2 regions of the Flavonifractor hominis genome follow, and region 2 is predicted to be linked to the other one. Evidence: riboswitches for the same ligand, from Rfam matches in the RefSeq annotation. Region 2 holds a riboswitch; the other holds the start of a gene.

Region 1 (10,371 bases), on a different contig from region 2:
GCCGTCAGGGTCAGCGGGTCGGCCTGCACCAGCTCGTAGTCGCTGCTGCCCTCCAGATGCCGCTCCAGCAGCCGCAGCAGGAAGGAGGAGACCAGGGTCAGGGTCAGGTAACCCAGCATCTCAATGGCGGCCGAGGGGAAGTAGAGGTTGTTGACGCCGGTGATGTAGCGGTGGAAGGCGAAGAACTCCGTAAAGCCGATGATGAACATCACCGAGGAATCCTTGATGTTGATGATGAAATTGTTGCCGATCTGGGGCAGGATGTTGCGCAGGGCCTGGGGGAGGATGACGCACGTCATGGTCTGGACGTGGTTCATGCCGATGGCCCGGGCCGCCTCGGCCTGGCCCGGATCGATGGAGAGGATGCCGCCCCGCACCGACTCGGCCATGTAGGCCCCCGTGTTGATGGACACGATGAGGATGGCGGCGGCCCAGATGCTGTCAAAGTGCATGGAGTTGTTGGTGAAATAGGGCAGGCCGTAGTAGATGAACACCGCCTGCAGCACCATGGGGGTGCCCCGGAACACCTCCACATACAGCCGGACCACGGCCCGGATCAGCCCCAGCAGCACCCGCCGGGCCAGGGGGTCCCGGGGGCTGGAGGGGATGGTGTTGAGAATGCCGCACACCAGCCCGATGAGACAGCCGATGGCCGTGGCGGCCAGGGCCAGCAGCAGGGTGCTGCGGATGCCGCCCAGATAGGACAGGGCGTACTTGCTCCACAGCAGGGCCATGTCCTGGCCCAGAGCGAGGAAGCGGTCCATTGCCTTACACCTCCGGCTGGACGGCGATGGCGTCGTCCATCAGGGCGTTGAAGTCCTCCCGGGTCATGGGGGAGAGCACCGCGTTCATGGCGTCCAGCAGCACGGTGTTGCCCTTGGCCACCGACATGCCGATGTTGATGTTCTCGGCCTCCTCCTCCGGGGTGGCGAAGGTGAAGTTGTCCTCGGTGCCGTTGAAGTCCAGGATCACCAGGTCCGGGTCCTTGGCTACGGCCCCCTTGGCGGTGGGCACGTCGGTGCAGATGAAGTCCACGGTGCCGGTCTGCAGGGACATGATCATGGCCGGGGCGGTGTCAGCGGGGGGCTGGATCTGGGCGTCGGGGATCTGGGGCAGGCAGGTGTCGTACCAGTTGGTGCCCGACTGGGCGGTGCACACGCCTCCGGCCAGATCGGAGATGCCCTGGGCGTCGGCGTAGGGACTGTCGGCGGTGGTGACGCAGACGATGTCCGCGTAGTAGTAGGGCCCGGCCATGTCCACCTCCGCCATGCGCTCGGCGGTCATGGACTGGCCGGCGATGATGGCGTCCAGCGTGCCGCTCTGCAGGGCGGGGATCAGGGAATCCCAGGCGGTGGAGACCACCTCCAGCTCCCAGCCGTTGGCATCGCAGATCTTCTGGGCGACCATCACGTCGTAGCCGTTGGCGTAGGCGCCGGGCACGTTGGAGATGGGCACGGCCCCGTTGGAGTCGTCCGTCTGGGTCCAGTTGTAGGGGGCGTAGGCACACTCCATGCCTACGGTGAGCACCCCGTCCTCCACGCCGCTGGGCACGGCGGAGGGGGCGGCGGAGGCCGCAGGGGCCGACGAGGGCGCCGCGGGCGTGGCGGCGGCGCCGGTGGCGCCGTCCGAGCCGCAGGCGGCCAGGGTCAGGGACAAAGCGGCGGTCAGGGTCAGGGCGGTGATGGTGTTTCTTCTCATGTTTGTTTCCTCCAGTCGAGTTGTTTGGCGCTCTTGGACAACAAAAAACGCCATGAACCTTCCTGGTGGAAGCGTTCATGGCGGCAAGAGAGCATCGACAAACAGACCCCTCCTCCCAAATGGGAAAGAGCGGCGGAAACCTATGCCCAATGCCTCAATGATAGCGCTCCACACAGTTGATATGTGGCAGTCCGTGAGATCTTATCCCAACGGCCCAGGCTACCGGTCCTCAGGCAAACGGCCGGCCCTTCGGCGGTATGGCCCTTTCTCCGGCGGGGTGCCTGCCCCAGTCTGCCGGATACTCTTTCCATCCCGCGCCTCTATCATTGCAGCGGTCGCGAACCCCGCAACAATTGGTTCTTGGGCAATATTGTAGGCTGTACCGGAGGGGAAAGTCAATTGGAGGCTCCTCCAGCTTTCTATACGACAGCGTATAAAAGTTCGTAAGAAGTTATAAAAAATGCGGGACGGAGGATCCGTCCCGCAGAGAGGGAGAGATGATTCTCAGTGCTTGGCCGTGTTCAGCACAGTCACGTCGTCCTTGCCCACGATCAGGGTGCGCCAGATGAAGATGACCAGGAACACCGCCGCCGCCACGATGCCCACAGGGTAGGCGATGGAGGTGGACAGGTTCAGGCACTCGGGGGCCTGGAGGAAGTAGGTCACCGACACGGCGGACATAAAGGTGGCCGGCAGGGCCGCGATAAAGCAGGCCTTGGGGGGATAGCCGAACTTGTGCAGGAACACCGCGCCGGTCCACAGCACGATCATGGCCAGGGTCTGGTTGGCCCAGGAGAAGTAGCGCCACAGCGCGTCCCAGGGCAGGGCCAGGGCGATGACGGCGCCCACCGCCAGCAGAGGCACGGACAGGGCGGCGCGGGGCCCGATCTTGGACTGGTCGATGTGGAACCAGTCGGCGATGGTGAGCCGGGCGGAGCGGTAGGCGGTGTCGCCGGAGGTGATGGGGCAGGCGATGACGCCGATCATGGCCAGCACGCCGCCCACAGGGCCCAGCAGGGTGGTGGAGATGTCGTACACCACATCCCCCGCGCCGCCGGCGGCGATGGCCTGGGTCAGGCCGGTCATGCCGTCCAGCAGGGAGCCGTGGTTGGTGTAGAAGGTCACGCCGGCGGCGGCCCAGATCAGGGCGATGACGCCCTCGGCCACCATGGCGCCGTAGAAGATGCTGCGGCCCTGCTTCTCACTGGTGATGCAGCGGGCCATCATGGGCGACTGGGTGGCGTGGAAGCCGGAGATGGCGCCGCAGGCCACGGTGACGAACATCATGGACCACTTGGGCAGACCGTCGGGGTGCACCACGGTGAAGGCCGCGGCGGTGAGCTCCGGCATGTCGCTGCCACGGGTCAGGACGATGGCGCCGCCGATGCCCGCGGCCATGATGATCAGGCACACGCCGAAGATGGGATAGAGCTTGCCGATGATCTTATCGATGGGCAGGAAGGTGGCCACAAGGTAGTAGAGCATGATGACCACCAGCCAGAACATGGTGCCCAGCGCGTCGGGGGTCAGCTCGGCCAGCAGGCCGGCGGGGCCCACCGAGAAGTTGACGCCCACCATCACCAGCAGCACCACCGAGAACACCCGCATGATAAAGGTGATGACCTTGCCCATGTAGAGGCCCACGACCTCCGAAATGGACTTGCCGTCGTTGCGCTCGCTCATCATGCCGGAGAGGAAGTCGTGTACGCCGCCGCCCAGGATGGTGCCGAAGACGATCCAAAGGTAGACGACCGGCCCCCAGCAGGCGCCGGACAGAGCGCCGTAGATGGGGCCAAGACCTGCGATGTTCAGCAGCTGGACAAGAAAAATGCGCCAGGGTTTCATGGGGACGTAATCCACACCGTCGGGATGCGCCACAGCAGGGGTGGGACGGTCATCCACGCGGAAGATCTTCTCGACGAGCTTGCTGTACGTCATGTAGCCGACGATGAGGAGCACCAGACAGACAAAGAACGTGATCATAGTGTTCCACCTCGTAATCAATGGGCCCGGGGCCCGGAATCAAAAAAGGGCAGAAAACGGAACAGAAGCGGCCGGCCGTACCGCCCCTTCCCGAAAGCGCCCTCATTATAGTTCCGCGCCGAAAAAAGTCAATGGTGAAAATCACGAAAATTTCGACCCGGCACGATTGCAGGCCGGGGGCGGGTATGGTATACTTTTTTTCGATCAGACCCGGAAAAACCGGGAGAAAAGAGGATGAAATGCCATGGAGCATACGATAAAAGCGGTCGTCCTGGCGGCCGGAAAGGGCACCCGCCTGCGCACCGAGGGAGTGGATCTGCCTAAGGTCCTGCGGCAGGCCGACGGGCGGCCCCTGCTGGGCTATGTGCTGGAGGAGCTGTCCTTCCTGGACCGGGAGGACGTGGTACTGGTGGTGGGCTACGACCGGGAAAAGGTGGTCGCCGCCTTCCCCGACTACCCCCACGCCGTGCAGGAGCCCCAGCAGGGCACCGGCCACGCCGTGCAGTGCGCCCGGCAGGCCCTGGAGGGCTTTGCGGGCAGCGTGCTGGTCTGCTACGGGGATATGCCCCTCATGCGCCGGGAGACCTACGAGTCCCTGCTGGAGACCCACCGCCGGGAGGGCAACGACTGCACCCTGCTCTCGGCGGTGTCCGACGAGGAGCTGCCCTACGGCCGCATCGTCCGGGACGGGGAGGGGCGCTTTGCCCGCATCGTGGAGGACAAGGACTGCACCCCGGAGGAGAAGGCCATCCGGGAGCTCAACGTAGGCGTCTACGTCTTTGAGGCCGGCCCCCTGTGGCAGGCCCTGGACCAGCTGCGCCCCAACAACGCCCAGGGGGAATACTACCTGACCGACGCCCCAGCCTACATCCTGGCCAAGGGCGGCCGGGTGGGGGCCTGCCCCACCTGCACCGCCGAGGAGATGCTGGGCGTCAACACCGTGGAGCAGCTGGCCCAGGTGGAGCAGATCGTCCGCCGCCGGCAGGGCCGGGGCTGAGCCGGCCATGTCCCAGCCCAACGACCTGCGCCTGGCGGTGCTCATCGACGCGGACAACGCCCCCCGCTCCGCCCTGGGCGACGTGATGGCCGAGGTGGCGGTGTACGGCACCCCCACCATCAAGCGCATCTACGGGGACTGGACCACCCCCAACCTGGCCTCCTGGAAGCCCCTGCTGCTGGAAAACGCCATCACCCCCGTCCAGCAGTACAGCTACACCACCGGGAAGAACTCCACCGACTCGGCCATGATCATCGACGCCATGGACATTTTGTACACCGGCCAGGTGGACGGCTTCGTGCTGGTGAGCAGCGACAGCGACTTCACCCGCCTGGCCATCCGCCTGCGGGAGGCGGGCAAGAAGGTCTACGGCATGGGGGAGAAAAAGACCCCCAATCCCTTCATCGTGGCCTGCGACAAGTTTGTGTATATCGAGGTCATCCGCTCCACCGCCGAGCAGGCCCGGGCCGAAGAGGCCGCCCGGACCGAACCGGCCAAGGAGCCCGCCAAGCCCAAGAAAAGCGGCAAAAAGAAGCCCGAGGAGGCCCCCGCCCGGGAGTCCGAGCCAGCCGCCCGGGTGCCCCAGAACGTGGTGACCCTCATCGCCGACTCGGTGGAGATGCTGGCCGACGAAGAGGGCTACGCCTTTATGGGCGAATTGGGCAATTTGCTGGTAAAAAAACAGCGGGACTTCGACCCCCGCAACTTCGGCTTTTCCAAGCTGACCCAGATGATCAAATCCCTTCCACGCTTTGAGGTGGATGTACGCCAGACCAGCCTGCCCCACGTCAAGCACATCTTCGTGCGGGACCGGGAGGCAAAGTAAAACGACCGGCGCGCGGATTTCCGCGCGCCGGTTTTGCTTGACAAAACGATAAGACAATTGTAAAATGCGAATATAGACAAATGTCTAAAGGAGGAGTGGACATGGAACATCTGCCCGACGCGGAACTGGAGGTCATGCAGGCCCTGTGGAGACAGGAGGAGTATCCCGCCTCCTCCGCCGCAGTGATGGCGGCCCTGCCGGGAAAGCGGTGGCAGACCGCCACCCTCATCAAGCTGCTCTCCCGGCTGGAGGAGCGGGGCTTCGTCCGCCGGGAGAAGCAGGGGCGCAGCAACCGCTACACCCCGCTGGTGGCCCGGGGGGACTACCTGGCCCAGGAGAGCCGGGACTTTTTCCAGCGGCTCCACGGCGGGTCCCTGCCCAGCCTGGTGGCCGCGCTGATGGACAGCCCGGACCTCTCCCAGCGGGAGCGCAGGGAGCTGGAGGAGATTTTGAAAGGAGGGGAGTAGGATGACAGGCATCCTGGCCGCCCTGGCGGAGGTAAGCATCAGCATGGGGGCCCTCATCGCCCTGCTGCTGGCCCTGGGGCCGGTGTGGAAGGGCCGGTTCCGGCCCCAGTGGCGCTGCTGGGTCTGGCTGCTGGTGGCCCTGCGCCTGGCGGTCCCCCTCAACGTGAGCCTGCCCCGGGCCCCGGTCCGGCTGGAGGTCCCCGCACCGGCGGCGGCGGAGCCGGCCGTCCTTCCGGCCCGGCCGGAGCAGCCGGCGTCCCTGCCTCAGGCGGCGGAGGAGCGCCCCGCCCCCCGGGTGACGGCGGAGCAGGCCCTGGCCCTGGTGTGGGCCGCCGGAGCGGGGGTGGTGCTGGCGGTACAGCTGGGCAGCTATGTCCGCTTCCGCCGGCGGACCCGCCGGTGGTGCACGCCGGAGGGGCAGTATGAGGGCCTGCCGGTGGAGGGCTGCGCCCTGCTGTCCTCCCCGGTGCTGGTGGGGCTGGCGCGGCCGCGCATCCTCCTGCCCGAGGGGGTGGAGGGGGAGCGGCGGGCCTTCGCCCTGGCCCACGAGGCCATGCACGCCAGGCGGCGGGATCTGTGGTACCAGCTGCTGCTGGTGTGGGTGTGCGCCCTGCACTGGTTCAATCCCCTGGTGTGGCTGCTGCGCCGGGCGGCGGAGCGGGATTTGGAGATCGCCTGCGACGCGGCGGTGCTGGCGGGGAAGGACCGGGCCTGGCGGCAGCGGTACGGCAGGGCGCTGCTGAGCTTTGTGCCCGCGGGGGGACCGGCCCCCCTGACCAGCTCCTTTACCGGCGGGGCCCGGGGGCGCAGGGAGCGCTTTTCCGCCCTGATGCAGGCCGGGCGCACCCGCCGGGGGCGGGCCGCCCTGGCGCTGGTGCTGTGCGCCTGCCTGCTGGGGGGCGGCCTGGTGGCCTGCACCGCCGATCCCCAGGAGAGTCCGGCCCCGGCGGAGAGCCAGACCCCGGCCGTGGAGAGCCCCGCCCCGGCGGAGGGGAACGGCACGGTGGCGGCGGTGGTCCACGGGGTGGATGCCGGGGCGCGGCGCATCCTCTACACCGAGGACGACGGCGCGGTGGGCGAGGACAGCCCCTGGCAGGAGGCCGAGGTGGACGCCGAAGCCGGAGATCTGGAGGAGCTGGAGCGGCAGGTGGGGCTCATGAGCAGTTGGGGCCTGAGCTGCACGCTCACCTTCCGGGACGGGCGGGTGACCGCCATCCAGACCGGAGAGTTGGCCGACGGGAGCTATTACGTCGGCCGGCTGGACACGGAGGAGGGCGGGGACTTCTTCACCGCCCGGGTCTACGAGCTGGACCCCGACACCCGGCAGATGACCCGGGCGGCGGGGGAGCAGTGCTTCCGCCTGGCGGAGGACGCGGCCCTCACCCTGGCCGATGGCACCGTGTGGACGGGGGACCTCCAGTCGTTTCTGGAGGACTTCGCCCGGGACGAGCAGGCCCTCCGGGAGGAGGGCAGGCGCTACCAGGTGGTGCCCAGCCCCTATGTGCTCACCCTGCGGGCCCAGGTGTCCGGCGGGGTGGTCACCGCCCTGGAGCGGATGGCTCCGCCGGAGAAGTGAGGGGGAACACGCTGCCCACGGCCAGCAGGGAGGCGGCCAGGTCGGCCCGGTAGTCGGGGGCGGCGGAGTCCAGACTGTTGAGGACCACGCCGTCGCTCCCCGCCCGGGCGGTGGAGTGGATGTACCGCTCCTGCCCCAGGTAGAGGGCGATGTGGCCGGGGAAATAGAGCAGGTCCCCCGGCTGGCGCTGGTCGAAGGGGATGGGGCGGGCGGCAAAGCCCTCCACCAGCCGGGCGTCCCGGTAGAGGAGCACCCCGCTGAAAAACCAGGCCATGAAGGTCAGCCCCGAGCAGTCGATCCCCGACGGGGACTTGCCCCCCCAGCGGTACTGGGTGCCCAGGTAGGAGCAGGCCCGCTCCACCGCCCGCCGGCGCAGTTCCTCCTGGGGCAGCGCGGGGGGTACAGCGTAATATGGGACCAAAAGACTCCGTTTTGTATAGCCCTCCCGGCCGTCCGGGAGGGTGATTTTTTGCCAGCCCCCCTCCGGCTCCCTCACCGGGGCCGTAAGGGACCCCCGGGGCAGGGTGGCCAGCAGCAGGGCGTCTACCTCCGGGCGGGCCAGCACGTCGGCAAAGGCGGCCCCCACCGCCAGCTGCCGGGCCGGAACGCCGTCGGGGGCGGCCGTCAGGGCGTGGGCGGGCAGATAGCCCTCATAGCGGTAGTGGGTGCGCACCCGGAGCCAGCCGCCGGCCGCCTCCTCCAGCGGCTCCACCGGCCAGCCACACAGCACCTCGTCCGTCCGCTCGGCATCGGCGGAGGGGGCGGCGCGCAGGGGACAAAGGGGCAGTTGTACGAGCAGATGCATGGAAATCCCTCATTTCTCACAGGCGGTGATGAATCGGTCCGGTTTATGGGACTTGGTTTGTGCTAGACTGGGAGGCGAAAAGGAGGGGAGCGCCATGGCCAAACGGGCCAATCAGAAGGAAAAGCTGCTGCTGCTGTGGCGGCTGCTGTGGGAGCGCACCGACGAGAGCCACCCCATGCGCCTGCAGGAGCTCATCGACGCTCTGGCCGGGGCGGGCATCCGGGCCGAGCGCAAGAGCATCTACACCGACATCCAGGCCCTGCGGGCGGCGGGGGTGGACGTGCGCAGCCGGAAGGGGCGGCAGGCGGGGTGGTACCTGGGCAAGCGGCCCCTGGACCTGGGGCAGCTCAAGCTGCTGACCGACGCGGTGCAGCTGTGCCCCCTGGTGCCCGCCGGGCGGGCCGAGGAGCTCTCCGCCGCTCTGTCCGCCCTGGCCAGCACCCACCAGGCCGGACAGCTGCGCCAGCGGCGGGTCCGGGTGGACCGGCGGGCGGCGGAGCTGGACAAAGGGCTGTGTTCCAACGTGGATAAACTCCATACGGCGATCACAAATCGAAAAATCGTCCTGTTTCAATACCCGGAGTATAGGGAAAAAGCCAATGAAGCGGTTTCCGCGCGCTGTCTGGTGGACCCGGCGGAGCTGCTGTGGACCCAGGGGCACTATACCCTGGCGGGGGTGGACCAGCACACCGGACAGGCCGGACGCTACCGGGTGGACCGGATGGAGGGGCTGGTGGTCACCGCGCTGACGGGGGCGGGTCCGGACCGGACAGTATATGCGCCCGCCCCGGAGGAGATCACCCTGCGCTGCCGGGCGGAGCTGGCCGGGGCGGTGCGGGACCGCTTCGGGCCGGAGGTATCCTTCCGCCCCGGGGAGGAGGGGTGGTGCACCGCCGCGGTGTCCACGGCGGTGGACCCGGCCTTTCTGGGGTGGCTGTTCGCCCTGGGGGAGGGAGCCTACATCGCCGGGCCCGACTGGGCGGCCCGGCGGATGCGGGAGCAGCTGGCCGCCGCCGCCGCCCGGTACTGAAACGCGACGGCCGGCCCGGGCACTGCCCGGGCCGGCCGTTTGGTCACGTCCAGCTCTGCCAGATCTCGGGGCAGTAGCCCACGGTGGCCTGCCGCCCGTTGCGGACGATGGGGGTGCGCAGCAGCCGGGGGTCCTCCAGCAGCTTGTCCAGCTTGTCGGCGTCGTAGGCCAGGTAGTTGAGCAGGGCCGCGTCGGGGTGCTTGGGGTCGATGAGGGCCGCCAGGCCCACGGCGTTCACCACGCTCTTGAGCTCCCCGGGGCTGATGCCGTATTTCACCAGGTCCACCGACTGGAATTTGATCCGCCGCTCCTTGAAGTACCGCTCGGCCTTCTTGGTGTCAAAACACTTGCTCTTGCCAAAGATCTGAATGTTCATCCTTCACTCTCCCACGTAGACGAAGCGGGGGCCGGAATAGCCCTCCCGCTCCACATGCTCGCCCCACATGTCCGCCGGGCGGACCCAGAGGCCCCGCTCGCCGTAGAGCGCCTGATAGACCACCATGGGCTCCCCGGTCTCCGAGTGGCGGGCCAGAGCCAGCACCCGGTATTCGTTGCCCTTGAAGTGGCGGTAACGGCCGGGCCGCACAGGATACGTGTCCATGGAACACCGCCTTTCTCATTGCGTGTTCCCATTGTACCACGGCGCGGGAGAGAAAAAAAGGTATACTTTTTTTCGCAGGCGTGGTATACTAAGACTATCATTTTGGCTTTATGCGCGGCTACGCGCTTTGAATAAGGCAGGACACAGCAGACGGATTGGGACGGTGGTATTCTCCTTTTTCCCGGCGAGGCAGGGCCGGGACGAGCGGGAACTTCCACCGCCTTTGCATGAACGCCATTTCCCGACGCCCGTTGTCCTTATAAGACACAGATCGAGACAACAAAGGAGTGTTTCAAGACTTTTATGGCTGAAAAACTGAAGATTATTTCCCTTGGCGGCCTCAACGAGATCGGCAAGAACCTGACCGTGTACGAGTACGGCGGGGATA
Region 2 (10,371 bases):
GGCGGCGGATTTTGTACAGAAGTGCACCGCACGAACGCTTCAGCTGGGGACTCCGGTGCTGGAGGGCGTGGAGTTTGAGCCCTTGCTGGGAGAATTGATGCGATAAAGGCCTTCTTTTTGCCATGCAACCGATTGTTGACCGATAGATGGTTGCAGTTGCCGGACTTGCCCGGTACAATCGGGACAGAAGGAGGGCATGGCTATGACATTGGGCGAACGAATTGGAGCAGCTCGAAAGCGTAGCGGACTGTCTCAGGCACAGGTGGCGGAGCGGCTGGACGTCAGCCGTCAGGCTGTATCTAAGTGGGAGACGGATACATCCCGTCCGGATATGGAGAACCTGCTGCATCTGGCGGAACTGTTTGATGTACCGCTGGAGGAACTGGCGATGGAACGGACGGCCCCGGAGAAGGAGAAGAAGCGCCCGCCCATCCAGCTGTGGATTTGCCTGGGTGTGCTGCTGCTGGCCGGAGTGCTGGCGATGGGACTGCATGTTGCGCCGGTGGACCTGGAGGCAGGCGGGCCATCCTGGCAGAATGAAGAGCGTGCTCAGCGCTACGCACAGAAACTGTTTGACCGGTATGAGGAACAGCTGTTGGAGCAGGCCTATGTTATGGCGCCAGACGTGGAGGGAGCCGGGCTGGTACCGGACAGTCTGTGGTGCAGTTGGTCAGGGCGGGACCTTACCCTGACCTATACGGTGGGACCATCAAAGCGTGTTTTTTATGACAACGCCAGGGGAGAAAGCGTGCGCCACAGTGCTCAGGTGACCCTCTATGGTACCCGAATCTGGCCCAACGTGTTCCGTTGGGATAAACACAGCGTGAGCCTGCTGGAGGTACCGGAATAGAGCAAAACGGCATCCGTGCCTGGTCACGGATGCTTTTTTGTGTTTCGTGGTTAAGATTCCGGCAGACCGGTCCAGCACTCCATACCTTTATTTAAATAAAACAGCGCCGGAGCATATGCTCCGGCGCTGTTTTCCCAGAAAGGGATAGAAGAGAGAAGAGAGGAGAAAACAAAGTTATTTGCCCAGACGGCGCACCATTTCCTTGGCGCAGAAGGTGGCCACGTCGTCGGCGTAGGTGCCGGCGCCAAAGCCGGCGTCATAGCCCAGCTCCTTGGCCAGAGCGTGGGTAATGCGGGCGCCGCCGCAGCAGAAGATATACTTCTCGCGGACACCTTCGGCCTCGGCCAGCTCGATGAGCTCGGTCAGGTTCTGGATGTGAACATCCTTCTGAGTAACGGTCTGGGAGACCAGCAGCACGTCGGCGTTGACCTCGGCGGCCTTGCGGAGGAACTCCTCGTTAGGCACCTGGGAGCCCAGGTTGTAGGCCTCGATCATCTCGTAGCGCTCCAGGCCGTAGTGGCCGGCGAAGCCCTTGCGGTTCATGATGGCGTCGATGCCCACGGTGTGAGCGTCGGTACCGGTGGAGGCGCCCACCACAACCAGCTTGCGGCCAAGGCGCTCCTTCAGGAACTCATCGGTCTCGTCCATACCCATGGCCTCGTCGGCCACGGTCTGCACCACGATCTCATTGTAATTGATAGTGTGGGTGAGGGAGCCGTACACCACATAGAAGGTGAAGGCCTCGTCCAGCTTCTGGCGCAGAGCCACGTTGGGGTCGGCCAGACCCATCTTCTGAGCCATGAGCACGGCGGCGGCGGCGCCCTTGTCGTCGTCCTTAACGGGCAGGGTGAAGGAGAGCTGCACCTTGCCGTCGTTCATAGTATCTCCGTAGGGTTTCAGCCGGGTCAGGTCCAGCGTGGTGTCAAGGTCCTTGTCACGAATCTGATACAGTCCGGAACTCATTTGCCGGCACCCCCTTTCATCATGGGCTCAAGGAAGGGGTTGAAGTACCCGGCGGCCTTGGTCACAACGCCGTCCAGGCCCTTGCCGCCGTCCCGAGGACGCTTGATGTCGGCAAAGATGCCCCGCTCCAGGGTTTCGAAAATGCCCAGCTGTTCAATCTGGCCCAGCAGATCGGTGGCCTTGTGCAGCACGTCGGCCGCGCGGTTCTGCATGATGCCGCCTTCCTTGAAGACGATCTCGCTGCCCAGATCATGCATGGTGCGGAAAATATACTGGGCGTTCTGGATGGCCAGGAAACGGTCGGACAGGAAGGGAGTATGAATGGCCTCGGTCATCATGCCCAGCAGGTGAATCTTCTGGTTGGTCAGGATGGTCACCATGTTGAACAGGGCGTCCTGAACGTGGCCGCGGAAGATATTGCCGGTCATGAACTTGGTGGGAGGCATGTACTTCAGGGGGGCGTTGGGGAAGATCTCCCGGGCCATCTCGGCCTGGGCCAGCTCATACAGGAAGCCGTTCTCCACATCGGGATCGATCTCGAAAGCGTGTCCCAGACCCATCTGCTCCTCAGGCAGGCCGGCCCGGAGGGCAAAGGCCTCGTTGAGGAACTGGGAGGCCAGCACGGTGTGAGCCTCTTCCACAGCGTCAGCGGTGGTCAGGTAGTTGTCCTCGCCGGTGTTGATGACCACGCCGGCATAGGCGTTGATGGCGCGGGAGAAGGACTGATCCACCAGGGTGCGCTGCATGTTGATGTCGCGGAACAGAATGCCGTACAGAGCATCGTTCAGCATCACGTCCAGACCCTCAAAGGCGCCCATGGCGGCGATTTCGGGCATACACAGGCCGGAGCAGTAGTTACATACACGGATGTAACGGCCCAGCTCCTCGCCCACCTTGTCCATGGCTTCGCGCATCAGGCGGAAGTTTTCCTGTGTGGCGTAGGTGCCGCCGAAGCCCTCGGTGGTGGCACCGTAAGGCACATAGTCCAGCAGAGACTGACCGGTGGTACGGATTACGGCGATGACGTCGGCGCCCTGGCGGGCAGCAGCGGTAGCCTGTACCACGTCCTCATAAATGTTGCCGGTGGCCACGATCAGGTAGATCCAGGGGCCCTGCTTCTCGCCGCCGTGGGTAGCGATGAAGTCCTCGCGGCGTTTGCGGCGAGCGCGGATCTTGGAGAGACTCTCCTCCACGATGGGGTCCAGCGCGGCATGGATCTCGGCCTCGCCGTGGGTGGGCAGAGCGGTCAGATCCAGCTTGTCGTTGGCTACGTCCTCGGCGATGGCCTGGGGACCCTTACCGGTCTCCACCATGGCGTTGCCGATCCAGAAAGCGGCGCCCTGGGGCAGAGCACCCTTGTCCATCAGATGTTCCACTACTACATTGGGCAGGGGAACGTCGGCGGAGTCTACTCCGTCGATACCCAGCAGACGGCAGATGGTACGTTCAACAGCTACAGTAGTGCAGCCGTCGATGAAACGCTGGGTGTCGTCCGCCACCCGGGAAGCGTGGGCACGGGCCTGTTCCACCAGCTTAAAATCAAGATTCAGCTTGGATTCCAACATCGATCACTTCCATTCTCGGTTTGTGAGAGAAAAACGGGGGGAAGCGGACCGCCGCCCTGGGGCAGCGGTCCGCTTGTACAGCGGAGAAAAATTATTCTTCGTGATGGGAACGCTTATGACGCTCCAGGTTGGCGGGCTCCATGGACAGCGCCTGACCGCGCTCCAGACCGGCCACGCCCATGAGCTCTTTCTTCTTCTTACCGGTGCAGTAGTCGCACTGGCAGTCGGTGTAGTGCTCGGGCTCGGTGTAGGTGGTGATAACACCCTCGTAGTTGCGCAGGATGACCTTCTTGGGGGTCTGAGAGATGACGTACTGAGGCATGACAGGAGTCTTGCCGCCGCCGCCGGGGGCGTCCACCACGAAGGTGGGTACGCAGAAGCCGGAGGTGTGACCGCGCAGGCCTTCGATGATCTCGATGCCCTTGCTGACGGGAGTACGGAAGTGCTCCAGGCCCATGGACAGGTCGCACTGATAGATGTAGTAGGGACGCACCCGGATCTTGACCAGCTCGTTGACCAGCTTCTTCATGGTGTAGACGCAGTCATTGATGCCGGCCAGCAGCACGCTCTGGTTGCCCAGGGGGATACCGGCGTCAGCCAGCATGGCGCAGGCCTTGGCGGACTCGGGGGTGATCTCGTTGGGATGGTTGAAGTGGGTGTTCAGCCAGATGGGGTGATACTTCTTCAGCATATTGCACAGCTCGGGAGTGATGCGCTGAGGCAGCACCACGGGGGTACGGGAGCCGATGCGGACGATCTCCACGTGGGGGATCTCACGCAGCTTGGCGATGATGTACTCCAGACGTTCGTCAGAGCAGAGCAGCGCGTCGCCGCCGGAGAGCAGCACGTCCCGGATGACGGGGGTGTTGCGGATGTACTCGATGGCCTGATCCACCTGATCCACGGGCAGGCCGGCATCGTTCTGACCGGCGAAGCGGCGGCGGGTGCAGTGGCGGCAGTACATGGAGCACTGGTCAGTGATCAGCAGCAGGCAGCGGTCAGGATAGCGGTGGGTCAGACCGGGAGCGGGGGAGTCCTCATCCTCATGCAGGGGGTCCAGCAGGTCGGCAGCGGACTGATGCAGCTCCTTGGCGGTGGGGACGGCCTGCAGCCGGACGGGATCGTGAGGATCGCCGGGCTGGATCAGGGACAGATAATAAGGAGTGATGGCCATGCGCAGGGTGCCCAGGCAGGCCTTGACGCCTTCTTCTTCCTCGGGAGTCAGGTCCACATATTTCTTCAGGTCCTCCAGGGTCTCCACGCGATTCTTGACTTGCCAGTGCCAGTCATTCCACTCTTCGTCGGTCACGTTGGGGAACAGGATCTTACGACGGGACTCTACCATAACAAGGTCATCCTTTCTAAATGAAAATAGGTGCGTTGGGAAGAACAAATGCTGAATGCAGCCAACTGCGTGCCGAATACGGGGGGAGAAGGTTGGGGAGGAGGAGTTCCCGCCGCATTCCGCGTGGAGTGCAGCATCAGCAGCAGTCTACTTTTAAAATTACAGATACTTCTTCTCGAAGTAGGCCTTCAGCTGGGGATTCTCGCGGAGCTCGGACAGGGTGATCTCAGCATGGTCCTTGGTGTAGCCGTTGCCAACGATCATGGTGACATCCTTTCCGCAGCCCTCGGCGCCCAGAGCGGCCTTGGCAAAGTCGGTGGCCATGGAGAAGAAGTAGACGGTGCCGTTGTCATGGACGGGCAGAATGGCGGCCATCTCGCAGGCGGGGACGTTAACGATCAGAATGGATACGTCATACTCCTTGCCGCCGTTGACGGCCAGAGACTTCTCCAGCACCTCCACGGGGTTGGTGGCGGAGCCAACGATGGCGTGGTGGCACAGGTTCATGCTCTTGAGCAGGTCGGCGTCCTCCTGGCAGATGACCAGGGCCACCACATTGCCGGTGGGGCCAACGCGCTTCATGGCCTCGTAGCAGCACATCATGCCGCCCTTGCCAGCGCCGCCCAGAATCAGAACGCTGTCGCCGGGTTTGACCAGCTTGGCGGTCTGGGCGGGAGCGCCGGCCACATCCAGGGCAGCCAGAGCCAGCTCCTCGCTCATGTCGTCGGGCAGCTTGGCATACAGGCCGGACTCAAACAGGATGGCCTGAGCGTCCACATCCACACGGTCGATCTCGGGGTGGATGGCTTTGATCTTATTGATCTTCAGAGGAGTCAGAGACAGAGAGACCAGGGAGGCAATCTTGTCGCCCACCTTCAGGTCGATCTTACCAGCCAGATCCTCGCCGATCTCACGGACGGTGCCGATGAACATACCGCCGGAGCCAGTGACCGGGTTCTGCATTTTGCCGCGCTCATTGACGATATCCAGGATCATCTGCTCGGTCTTGCCCAGATCCTTGCCGCAGGCTTCATAGATCTGAGTGAAGGAGGCAGAATCGATGTTCAGTGCGGACACGTCGCACAGGATCTCGTTGGAGTAGCACTCCATGGTGTTGTCGATCTTCTTGGCTGCCTGGGTCAGCAGGCCCTGGGGCTCGATGACGCGGTGGGTGCCGTACTTGTTGCCTTTCTTCTGCATGGAAGATTCCTCCTGTTTCATTGAGTGTTGGGGTGGTTGGGGAGATGTATGGTTGGGGAGATAAGTAAAACAGAGTCAGCGGCTCAGGCCAGCGACAGAATCTTGCGGGCCTCGTCCGGAGTGGCAATCTCACGGCCCAGTTCTTTGGCCAGGCGGACTACCTTTTCCACCAGTTCACCGTTGGAAGCGGCTTTGTGACCTTTTTCCAGGTAGATGTTATCCTCAAAGCCCACGCGGACGTTGCCGCCCATCACAATGCCGGCGGCCACCATCGGCCAGGCGCCCCGGCCGATGCCAGTGACAGTCCAGGTGGACCCGGCGGGAATCTGCTTCACCAGGTAATCCAGGTTACCCACAGTGGCGGGGGTGCAGCCGGACACGCCCAGTACGAAATTGAACTGCATGGGTGCGCCGGGGACCAGACCCTTGTTGGCCATGTTCACGATGGTGTCCAGATGGCCAATCTCGAAGCACTCGTACTCGGGCTTGATGTTATTTTCGATCATGCGCTTGCCGAAGGCACGCATGGTGGGCATATCATTGACAAAAATGTCATCGCCGAAATTGCAGGTGCCGCAATCCAGAGTGGCCATCTCAGGGCACAGCTCGGTGGGCTGGAGCCGCTCTTCGGGGGTCATGCCGGTAGCGCCGCCGGTGGATGGGATCAGGATTACGCCGGGGCAAGCCTCTTTGATGGCATCCAGCACGACCCGGAACCGCTCACGGTCCTGAGTGGGGGTGCCGTCGTCTTCCCGGACGTGGACGTGGATGACCGCAGCGCCCGCCTCAAAGGCGCTCTTGGCCTCCCGGACCATTTCGTCCACCGTGTAAGGAACCGCGGGATTATGCTCTTTGGTGACCTCCGCGCCGCAGATGGCCGCGGTGATGATCAGTTTTTCCATGACACGCCTCCTCAAAAAAATAAACGCCATCCCGCCATGGAAAAGGGTCCTCCTGGCGGGATAGCGCTTCATGAACAAAAAAACACTACTCATGTCCGCGGGAGGGGTACTCTCGTTCAGACACAAATAGCGCTTCATGTGACTCATGACAATCCGTGAGCGCTGGGCCCACGGCTCAGGGGGAGGGCTGTACGATTCACGTCCCCCTTCGGCGGAGCGGACATTCACAGAACACATCGGGCTCGCCAGCCCTTAACATTGTTCTCCTACCTTGCACTCCGCGCCTCTATCCATGCGTATTATTCACTTTTGACAAATTCACTATAACGCAGCCAAAATGATTTGTCAACTATTTTTTAGGAAATTTGGTTTATAAAATTTTTCTCCCGCCGGAGGACTTTTGTATGCTGCAACAGGACGCTGGTAATGTGCCGCTGCGGTAGAGTAAAAAAGAGACCGCCCCGATTTAGGGGCGGTCTCCCAAAGCTTACAGATCGGCCTGGAACAGTTCCATCAGTGCTTCATCCAGCTTTAAAAGCCGGCAGACACGCAGTGCATCCCGGGGACAGGGGGCTCCAGGCGGGGCGGGCAGCAGGTGGTAGTCCATCCGCCGGGCGATGCGTTTGCGGGGATCGTCTCCCTCATCCCCCTGAATGTCCCGCACCAGGCCCGCTACCTGATAGTGGGCCCCGGCCACATCGGAGACGCCATCGTAGTGGGTGGTCATGAGGGCGACGCAGTCCAGTGTGCCCAGATGGCGTACCAGGGCGCGGGCCAGGGCGGCGCCCTCTTGGGGATTGGTGCCCCGGGCAAATTCATCCAGTGCCACAAAGAAAAACTGCCCGCGGGTTTTGCACAGCAGCTGGTCCAGCAAGTGGACCTCACGGCCGAAGGAGGATAGACCGCCGCTTCCCGGTCCGCTGTCGGCCAGGATAAGTTCCACCCGGTGGAACAGAGGCAGCCGGGCTGCGCGTGCAAATACAAAGAATCCGCACTGGCACAGCAGCAAGCTAAGTACGGTAGCGCGCAGAGAGACGGTCTTGCCGCCCATATTGGCGCCGGTAATGACCGTACATCCCCGGTGCAGATGCAGGTCCAGAGAGGTGAACTGCTCCCCCCGGGCGGCCAGATCTTCCGCCACCTGGGGATGGATGACCTCATGCAGCTCGATGGAACCGTCTTCGCTCAGGGTGGGGCGGACACACTGGAAACGCAGGGCCAGCTTGGCCTTGGCAACGATCAGATCCAGGTGTCCCAGCGCCTGCATACAGGCAAGAAAATCTTCCCGCCAGGCCATCAGCTTTCCGGTGAGCATGACCCGTACCTCCAGCTCCAGCTGGTCTTCCTGTACAGCCAGTACCCGGCGTTTCTCCAGCAGCGGGCCCCGTTTCTCCTCCTGGGTCATGCGGATGGCTTTTTCCAGCTTGGCCTTCTCCGCACGCAGGGGGGCCAGATCGTTGTGGTAACTGTTGACGATGGAGAAGGTGGGCAGACGCCGCCCCTCCGGGTCCATCAGCTCCAGCGCGTCGGACAGGGAGGGAAACGTGATGCCAGCCAGAGCGGGCATGGCGGCATAGGCCTGGTTTACCTGCTCCATGGTAACCAGAAAATGCTTGATCTCAAACAGCTCCACCAGATCGAACGGGGCACCGGGGTCCCGGTCAAAGGAGCCCCGGATATCGTGGAACAGAGGCAAGCAGCGGGTTACGCCCCGCAGGGCCGCCGCCGCATCCTTCCGGGCAGAAGCATCCAGACGGGGAGTCTCACAGCAACAGGACTCGGTCTGCTGGGAGGCAGTGCCACCGGCGGCCCAAAGTTCCATGGCCAGAGCCACATTGTCCAGCTCCTGCTCCAGCTCTTCCTCATCCCCGGGGCCATACCAGCGGGGATTGCGTGCAGCCTGTTTGCCGAAGGGAGACAGGGGGCTCAGGCGCTCAAGCACCCACTGAAAGCCCGCGTTCTCCCGCAGTTCATGAGTCAGTTCCATGGCTTACTCCTCCTTTACGTTCACAACCGGCAGGTCCAGGGCCTCCTGGAGGGCATGGACAAACCGGTCAGCCTCAAAATGCCAGCCGTAGGCCGACCAGGGGTTGGCGGCGACAGCGGCAATGGTCAGCTCCCGGCGTACCGCCAACTCACCGCCGCTGCGCAGGAACAGTTCCAGCGCGGCACGGCCAGCCAGCACATGGGTAGCGTCGGATGCCACCAGGGTGGTGGGTGCTCCACGGCGGGCCAGGGTCTTGAGCAGCGGGTCAGTAATCCCACCCGCTGCCCAGACCACCATAGGCTGTCGGGGGAGTTTGTTCCATTTGGGGGCGCCCGACTCATCCAAAGGCAGCTCAGCTGGTTCTCCCTCGGGGGTGAAGAGAGCAAAGCGGGCCTCCAGAGCGTCCAGCGCCTGACACAGGCGAGTATTTTCTGGACGCTTGCGGGCAAAGAGCCAGCAGGTGTGAGCGGTTTCAGCTACTACCAGCTCCATATTCCGGTCCAGGGATGCGCCGGTGCACAGCAGGGCCACGCCCTCCACTCCGGCGCCGGCCAGGGATTTGCGCCCGGCAGCCCCGTCGATGAGTACGCGCTGGGCACCCAGTTCCCGGAAACGCTGGGTCAGAGGGGGCAACTGTCCGGCGGCTGAGGGTCCGGCCAACTGGACATAGCCGTCGGACAGGGCACGAAATACCCCTACCGGCCCAAGAGGGGTCATCACATCGGTGAGGTCGACCACCTCCAGTGTGGCGTCACACAGGGAGAGCATTCCTCGGGCAGTGGCAAACAGATCGCCGGCCTTCAGGTACAGGTCGGGTTTTTCTGTGCCGGTGACCAGGTCGGTACATTCCCCGTCCCGGCCCACCGAAGTCAGGCCGAGGCATTCCTCACCCAACTCATTCATCAGGCGGCGCATGGTGGTGGTCTTGCCGGCGTTTTTGCAAAGGCCGATCAACGTCACGGGGGACGCGTCTCCCACCAGCGGCGCTAACAGCTGTTCCAAAATAGGACCTCCCATCCAGTGAAAATTTGGTCTGATTGTCAAAGCCATTATAAGAGCCGGGCGCGGACGCTGTCAATGACAGAAAAAAACGGCGCAGTCCAAACGACTGCGCCGCAAGGGATAGAGAGGATATGTTTCAGGCGTGACGATCCATTTCCTCCACGATGTTTACCGCTGTGCGGTATACGCCTTCAAAATCCACGTGGGGATTGTAGAGCCCCTCCAGCTCATCGTGCATAGCCTTGGCTTGGGCCAGAGCCTCCACGGCCTCGTCGGTCAGGGCGGCGGCCACCTTGCGGGAAAATTTGAGCCGGGCCTTATTCCGGCGCAGCAGCTCCGGGTCCAGCATGGCGTCCAGCCGGATACGGCGATAGGGACGGCGGGGATAGGGCTGGGCGGGGGAGGAGGAGAGGAAAGCCAGGGACAGCGAGGGGATGAGCAGGTGCTCCATCCGGTCGGGGGCCATGGGGGAGGGGCAGACGATGATGTCATGTCCCGCCGACAGAGCGCCGGCGGCCAGGTGATGGAGCATGCCGTGGGCCAGACCGTAAGTGTCG

What was found. Region 2 has a riboswitch for lysine ahead of kce (3-keto-5-aminohexanoate cleavage enzyme). Riboswitches for the same ligand answer to the same signal wherever they lie in the genome.
Region 1: linked by a shared signal. The riboswitch ahead of WMO45_RS12175 (transporter substrate-binding domain-containing protein) and the one ahead of kce (3-keto-5-aminohexanoate cleavage enzyme) in region 2 are both predicted to bind lysine.

Annotation. Positions count from the first base shown of each region.
Region 1 is NZ_JBBMFT010000011.1:826-11,196, forward strand. It holds gene WMO45_RS12170 (amino acid ABC transporter permease) at 1-764, opposite strand, end outside; gene WMO45_RS12175 (transporter substrate-binding domain-containing protein) at 769-1,698, opposite strand; lysine riboswitch at 1,852-2,029, opposite strand; gene WMO45_RS12180 (carbon starvation CstA family protein) at 2,203-3,681, opposite strand; gene WMO45_RS12185 (NTP transferase domain-containing protein) at 3,926-4,678, shown strand; gene WMO45_RS12190 (NYN domain-containing protein) at 4,686-5,504, shown strand; gene WMO45_RS12195 (BlaI/MecI/CopY family transcriptional regulator) at 5,606-5,971, shown strand; gene WMO45_RS12200 (M56 family metallopeptidase) at 5,973-7,547, shown strand; gene WMO45_RS12205 (C40 family peptidase) at 7,510-8,352, opposite strand; gene WMO45_RS12210 (helix-turn-helix transcriptional regulator) at 8,447-9,382, shown strand; gene WMO45_RS12215 (arsenate reductase family protein) at 9,426-9,758, opposite strand; gene WMO45_RS12220 (DUF1653 domain-containing protein) at 9,762-9,983, opposite strand; gene WMO45_RS12225 (ribonuclease J) at 10,287-10,371, shown strand, end outside.
Region 2 is NZ_JBBMFT010000006.1:18,935-29,305, forward strand. It holds gene WMO45_RS10110 (pyridoxamine kinase) at 1-106, shown strand, start outside; gene WMO45_RS10115 (helix-turn-helix domain-containing protein) at 203-850, shown strand; gene kamE (lysine 5,6-aminomutase subunit beta) at 1,025-1,813, opposite strand; gene kamD (lysine 5,6-aminomutase subunit alpha) at 1,810-3,378, opposite strand; gene kamA (lysine 2,3-aminomutase) at 3,470-4,723, opposite strand; gene kdd (L-erythro-3,5-diaminohexanoate dehydrogenase) at 4,883-5,923, opposite strand; gene kce (3-keto-5-aminohexanoate cleavage enzyme) at 6,007-6,825, opposite strand; lysine riboswitch at 6,945-7,122, opposite strand; gene kamC (lysine 5,6-aminomutase reactivase ATPase KamC) at 7,313-8,812, opposite strand; gene kamB (lysine 5,6-aminomutase reactivase subunit KamB) at 8,816-9,814, opposite strand; gene WMO45_RS10155 (hypothetical protein) at 9,951-10,371, opposite strand, start outside.